DNA from 2 places in the Zobellella aerophila genome. Region 2 is predicted to be linked to the other one. Evidence: predicted binding sites of a transcription regulator. Region 2 holds the regulator's gene; the other holds the start of a gene.
The links. Region 2 encodes sigma-54, which starts transcription at its own class of promoters, with help from an activator protein. Its sites were predicted from a motif close to TGGCACNGTTTTNGCTT; they were not measured.
Positions count from the first base shown of each region.

Region 1: a site for sigma-54 is predicted at 1,428-1,444, ahead of ABD806_RS14265 (nitrate reductase). Genes of this name have one in related genera too.

Region 1 is NZ_BAABCX010000004.1:143,721-147,104, forward strand. It holds gene ABD806_RS14265 (nitrate reductase) at 1-1,393, opposite strand, end outside; gene ABD806_RS14270 (MBL fold metallo-hydrolase) at 1,614-2,477, opposite strand; gene tolC (outer membrane channel protein TolC) at 2,786-3,384, opposite strand, start outside.
Region 2 is NZ_BAABCX010000002.1:777,924-781,307, reverse strand. It holds gene ptsN (PTS IIA-like nitrogen regulatory protein PtsN) at 1-391, opposite strand, end outside; gene hpf (ribosome hibernation promoting factor) at 394-681, opposite strand; gene ABD806_RS11275 (RNA polymerase factor sigma-54) at 705-2,138, opposite strand; gene lptB (LPS export ABC transporter ATP-binding protein) at 2,192-2,917, opposite strand; gene lptA (lipopolysaccharide transport periplasmic protein LptA) at 2,921-3,384, opposite strand, start outside.

The DNA.
Region 1 (3,384 bases), on a different contig from region 2:
CGCCGGGCGCCGGCTTGAACGGGCGCTGACGGGAAATGGTGCGGGCCGAGTTGGTCACAGTGCCGTCTTTCTCGCCCCAGCCGGCGGCGGGCAGCAAGACCCTGGCCAGCCGGGCGGTATCCGTGTTGGGACTGATATCCGACACCACCAACAATTCGCACTTTTCCAGGGCGCGGCGGGCACGGGCGCTGTCGGGCAGGGATACCGCCGGGTTGGAGCCCATCACCCACAGTGCCTTGATGTCGCCCCGCTCCAGTGCATCTATCATCTCCATGGCCTTTAGTCCCGGGCCCGGGGCCAGCCGATCGCTACCCCAGAAACGGGCCACCTTGTCCCGGTTGCCGGGGGCGAAGTCCATATGGGCCGCTAGCTGGTTGGCCAGGCCCCCTACCTCTCGGCCGCCCATGGCATTGGGCTGGCCGGTAAGGGAAAAGGGGGCAGCCCCCGGCTTGCCGATGCGGCCGGTGAGCAGGTGGCAGTTGATGATGGCGCCGGCATTGTCGGTGCCCTGTTCGGACTGGTTGATGCCCATGCAGAACAGGGTCAGGGTCTTGGGAGTATCGAGGAAGGCCTGGTAGAAACGATTCAGCTCGGCGATGGTCAGGCCAGTGGCTTCGGCCACCTTATCTGTCCGGTATTCGGATCCGCCCAACGTCAGGCTCAGCTCGGCAAAGCCGGTGACGTGCTGCTCGATAAAAGCCCGGTCCATGCTGGCGCTGTCCAGGATTCGGCGGGCCAGTCCGTTGAATAGCAGCAGGTCCGAGCCGGGTTTTATTTGCAGGTGCAGATCCGCCTGCTGGCTGGTGGCCGTGCCCCTGGGATCTATCACTATCCACCGCTGAGCGGGGTTGGCGGCCCTGGCCTGCTCCAGCCGGCGAAAAAGTACCGGGTGGGTCCAGGCGCTATTGGCCCCCACCATGACCACCAGCTCGGCTTCGGCCAGATCCTCATAACCGGCGGGCACGGCATCCTCGCCAAAGGCGCGCTGATGGGCGGCGACGGCGGACGACATGCACAGGCGGGAGTTGGTGTCGATATTGGCGGAGCCGATGAAGCCTTTCATCAGCTTGTTGGCCACATAATAGTCTTCGGTCAGCATCTGGCCCGAACCGTAGAAGGCCACGGCCTGGGGGCCATGCCGTTTAATAATCTCGGCAAAGCCGGTGGCGACGGTGGCGATGGCCTCGGGCCAGTCCAGCTGCCTGCCATCTACCCTGGGATAGAGCAGGCGATTGGGCAGGGTCTGGCTTTCGCCCAACGCCATGCCTTTGACACAGAGGGCGCCCCGGTTGGCGGGATGAAGCTGGTCACCGGTGACGGCACCCTGGCCGTCGATCTTGACGCCGCAGCCAACGCCGCAGTAAGGGCAGGTGGTATGGATCGAAGCTGTCATAATGGCCTTGTGGTTAGATGCGTTTATATCTATCAAGCAAGGCCTGTGCCATTGATGTAGTTTATTATTAATCAGGTGGTTAGAGTGCCGATGAGGCAAATCTTTGCACAATAACAAGGCAAGGGGGCCAAGATGGTGCAGGCCTGGATCGGGCCGGCGAAGCAATGCGGTGATGGCATTAGGTATACCGTTATTTCGGTCACTCTAGGCGGAGGGCGGCTCAGAATCGGTTAACCGGCACCTTCAGATACACCCGGCCGTCATCTTCCGCCGGCGGCCACCGGCCGGCCCGCATGTTGACCTGTACCGAGGGCAGCAGCAGCCGGGGCGTGTCCAGCTTGGCGTCCCGCTCGCGGCGCATGCGCACGAATTCGTCCTCGGTAATGCCCTGGTGAATATGGAGGTTGTGCAGGCGCTCTTCCTCCACCGTGGTCTGGCAGGCATATTGCTCCCGTCCCGGGGCCTTGTAATCGTGACACATAAAGAGGCGGGTCGAGGCGGGCAGGGCAAAGATCTTGTGCACGGAGCGGTAGAGGCTGGCCGCGTCGCCGCCGGGAAAATCGCAGCGGGCGGTGCCATAGTCGGGCATGAACAGGGTATCACCGACCCAGGCGGCATCGCCGAATACATAGGTCATGCAGCCGGGAGTATGGCCCGGTGTGTGGATGGCATGGCCTTCGAGCGCGCCGATGGCGATGGGGTCGCCGTCGGCGAACAGCCGATCGAACTGGCTGCCGTCCCGGGCAAAGTCGGGGCCGGCGTTGAACAGTGCCCCGAAGGTCGTTTGCACCTCGGTGGTGAGGGCGCCGATGCCGAGCCTGGCCCCGGTTTTTTGTCGAAGATAAGAGGCGGCCGACAGATGATCGGCATGGACATGGGTTTCCAGGATCCATTCGGTTATCAACCGGGCCTTGTTAATAAAGGCCAATATTTCGTCGGCGCCGGTGGTGGCAGTGGTACCGGAGGCGTAATCGAAGTTCAGCACGGGATCGATAATGGCGCAGCAGCCAGAGCCCGGATCTTGAACGACATAGCTGAAGGTGAAGGTCGAGTCATCGAAGAAGGGCGTGACGAGCGGTTGCATATCGCCTCCGGCGCATTCATTTCAAAAGAAGTTGCTGATATTTTGTTAAGTTTAAATAACTGTTCCTAATACCGCTACATCGACCGGGTCGCGCACGCAGACACGCCATGCACCCGTCCCTGAGTGCTCCGCTGGGCTATCCCTGACACAGGGGATCTGCTTAGCTATACCCGGTCGCTGTCTTGAGTGAGCTACTATTCGGAACCGCAATTTAATCTAGATAGGGCATAGGGCGCGTATTTCTGGGGGACTTCTAGGGCGGGTGGGAGTGATGTCAGGAGGCCGGCCCTCACTCCCTGGGTTCCTGGCTATTTCTTCAGTCCGGCGTTAATCTCCAGCAGATCCTGCTCGGTCAGGTTGCCGGCGGCCTGCTTCAGCTGCAGCTGACTGAGGATATAATTGTAGCGGGCCTCGGACAGCTTCTGCTTGGCGTCATACAGCTGGCGGGTGGCATTGAGTACATCCACTATGGTGCGGGTACCCACCTCGTAACCGGCTTCGGTGGCGCTGAGCGCGCTTTCCGCCGATACCACCAGCTGCTCGAAGGCGCGTACCGAGCCGAGTGCGCCGTTGACATCATTGAAAGAGGAATATACCTGGCTCTGCACCGAGCGGAAGCTGCGTTCGAGCCGCTCGCTGGCGGCGACATAGTTGTGCTGGGCCTGTTTCACCTGGGAGCTGGTGGCGCCACCGGAATACAGCGGCAGGGAGAAGGTCAGCCCGACCGTCCCCTCATTGATGCTGCCGTCGTTGTTGGCGCTGAAGCCGGTCTGCTTGGTATCGGTATAATTGCTGTTGAGCCCCGCGTTCAGATCCAGGGTCGGTTGATGGCCGGCCTTGGCCAGGCTGATCTGCTCGTTGGCGATATCCTTGAGGATGCGTTGGCTGTGCAGTTCCAGATTCTGAT
Region 2 (3,384 bases):
GTTTGCAAACCTGCTTATTACTGAGCTTTTCGGCGATAAGCGACAAGGTTTTCAGGTGTTGTTTACATTCTTGTTCCGGCACCAGCAGCGCAAAAACCAGCCCTACCGGCTGGTTGTCGATGGCATCGAACTCCACCGACTCGGCAAAGGTCAGCAGTACCGCCGTCGCCTTATTTTCATTGCCGATACGGCCATGGGGAATGGCGATACCATTACCTATGCCGGTGGTACCCATTTTTTCCCGGGCCAGCAGGCAGTCAAAAAGCTGTTGGCTGTTGATGTTCAGATGTTGGGCGGCCAGCTCGCTGATGATTTCCAGGGCGCGTTTCTTGCTTGTACAAGGAACTGCACTGCGGGTGCAGTCCCTGCTTAATATATCGGCGACTTCCATGGTTATATTTTTTTGAGCTTCTCTTTGTGTTTGATGATCTGGCGATCCAGCTTGTCGATCAAGCCGTCGATAGCCGCATACATGTTTTCATGCTGGGCATTGGCGAACACTTCTCCGCCGCTGACATTCAGCTTGGCCTCGGCAATCTGTTGTAATTTTTCCACGTTAAGGATGACGTGCGCATTGGTAATATGATCGAAGTGACGTTCCAACTTGGTAAATTTGCTATTCACATAGTCACGTAGTGCATCGGTGATTTCTACATGGTGTCCAGTCAGGTTTATTTGCATAACGTCTTCCTTCTTGGTCTGCCTTAAACCAGGCGTTTACGCTGATTGGAAGGGGGGATGGCCAGAGACTCGCGGTACTTTGCGATGGTTCGACGGGCCACTTGTATCCCCTGTTCGGCCAGCAACTGTGCGATTTTGCTGTCGCTTAATGGCTTGGCCGGATTTTCTGCACTGACCAGCTTCTTGATCAGGGCACGAATTGCGGTGGAGGAACATTCACCACCATCGTCGGTTCCTACATGGCTGGAGAAAAAGTACTTCAGCTCAAACACGCCCCTGGGGGTATGCAGGAATTTCTGGGTGGTCACCCGGGAGATGGTTGATTCATGCATCTCCACGGCTTCGGCCACATGATTCAGCACCATGGGCTTCATGGCTTCCTCTCCCTGTTCAAAGAATGCCTGTTGTTGTTCCACAATACAATTGGCAACCTTGAGCAGGGTCTCATTTCTGCTTTCAAGACTCTTGATGAACCACTTGGCGTCTTGCAGATGACTGCGGATAAACTGGCTATCCCGACTGTCCTTAGTGTGTTTGGCCATGGCGGCATAGGTTTGGTTCAATCTAACCTTGGGCATGGCATCCGCATTCAGCTCAGCCGTCCAGAGCCCCTGACGCTTGGTCACCACCAGATCGGGGATCACGTATTCAGAGCTGCTCTGGAGAACGCTGTTGCCGGGCCTGGGTTCGAGCTGTTGGATCAGGGCCAGCACGGCGCGCAGCTCCTCTTCCTTCAGTTTGGCCTTGCGCTGCAGGGTGCGATAGTCCCGGTTACCGAGCAGGTCCATATGCTGGGTAATGACTTCCCGGGTCTGGGGTAACCAGGGGGTGTCGGGCGGGAAGCGCTCAAGCTGGATCAACAAACACTCCTGTACCGAACGAGCGGCAACGCCGATGGGATCAAAATGCTGGATCCTTTTTAATACAGCTTCGACCTCTTCCGGCTCAATGTCCAGCTCATCGCCGGCAACCGCGTCACAGATATCCTGAATACCTATGGTCAGGTAACCGGCCTCGTCGATGGCGTCGATAATGGTGGTGGCGATGGCCTGATCGGTGTCGCTGAAGGGGGTCAGTTGCATCTGCCAAAGCAGGTAATCCTGCAGGGTCTCGGTGGTTTCACCCTGGTATACCATATCCTCGGCCCCGTCCGGTGCAGGGCCAGGGCCGCTGGTGGAAGCGCTGTAGACATCGTCCCACTGGCTGTCGGTGGGGAGTTCGTCGGACAGCTTGCTCTGCTCCATGGCGGTGTCCGTGGCCATCTGGTCATCCTGGCGGGGCTCCGCAACCTCAATGGTGTCCGGCTCTTCCTGCTCCAGCAAGGGGTTGGCCTCCAGGGCTTGCTGGATCTCCTGCTGCAGTTCCAGGCTGGAGAGTTGCAACAGCCGGATGGCTTGTTGCAACTGGGGAGTCATGGTTAACTGCTGACCCAGACGTAACTGGAGTGTTGGCTTCATCTGTTCGGTAAGTCCTTGTTAATTATGCCGCGATTGTGCCGTGCGGAGCCGATTCAGAGGCTGAACTGGTCACCCAGGTAGACTTTTTTCACCTGCTCATTACTCAAAATTTCGGCAGGGGTGCCGGCGGCAATCCGGTGTCCGTGGCTCACAATATAGGCGCGTTCGCAGACATCCAGGGTCTCCCTGACATTATGGTCGGTGATCAGCACACCGAGCCCCCGGTCGCGCAGGTGCAGTATGACTTTTTTGATGTCGATAACCGAAATGGGATCGACACCGGCGAAGGGTTCATCCAATAAAATAAAACGGGGATCGGCCGCCAGGGCCCGGGCAATTTCTACCCGTCGACGTTCCCCACCGGACAGGCTCATGCCCAGGCTGTCCCGGATATGGGTGATATTGAATTCTTCCAGCAATTGTTCCATTTTTTCGTTACGGCTCGGGCTGTCCAGATCCTGACGGGTTTCCAAAACCGCCATCAGGTTATCGGCCACACTCAGGCGACGGAAGATCGATGCTTCCTGGGGCAAATAGCCGATTCCGGACTGAGCCCGGACATGCATGGGCTGATGGCTGATATCCTGGTCATCTATGGTAATGCTGCCTGCATCCCGTTGTACCAGGCCCACTATCATATAGAAGGAAGTGGTTTTCCCCGCGCCGTTGGGGCCCAGCAAGCCGACCACCTGGCCGGTGTTGACGGTCAGGCTGACATCGGCCACCACCTGGCGTCCCTTATAGCTTTTTTGTAAACCCCGTGCTTTCAGTATCGCCATGGCTCAGTCCTGTTTACCCGTATTATTCTCTAGGTCTTCTACCTGCTCCGGCAGGAAGACGGTAGTGACCCTGCCTTGCTGGCCCTGACCTTCGGCTTCCATCTGCTGCCTGTCGATATGATAACGGATGCGGTGGCCGCTGACGGTGTTGTCCCGTTGTTTCAGTTTGGCATCCCGTAACAGGGTGATAGTGCGGGCTTTGATGTCGTAATGAATTTCCCGCGCCTCGGCACGCACCGGCTGGCCATTTTCCAGGGTTTGGGAATAGGTGGCGGGTGCGCCGTAGGCGGTCATGGACTGTAGCCCCTCGGCATTGCGGATCACCACCAGCTTATCGGCGCGAACATCGATGCTGCCCTGTTTGACCACTACCTTGTCGCTGAAGGTGACTTTGTCGTCAGAGAGCTCGACCAGCTGGTGGCCGGCGTCTATGGTAACCTGTTGGCTGAAATCGGATTCCTTGGCCT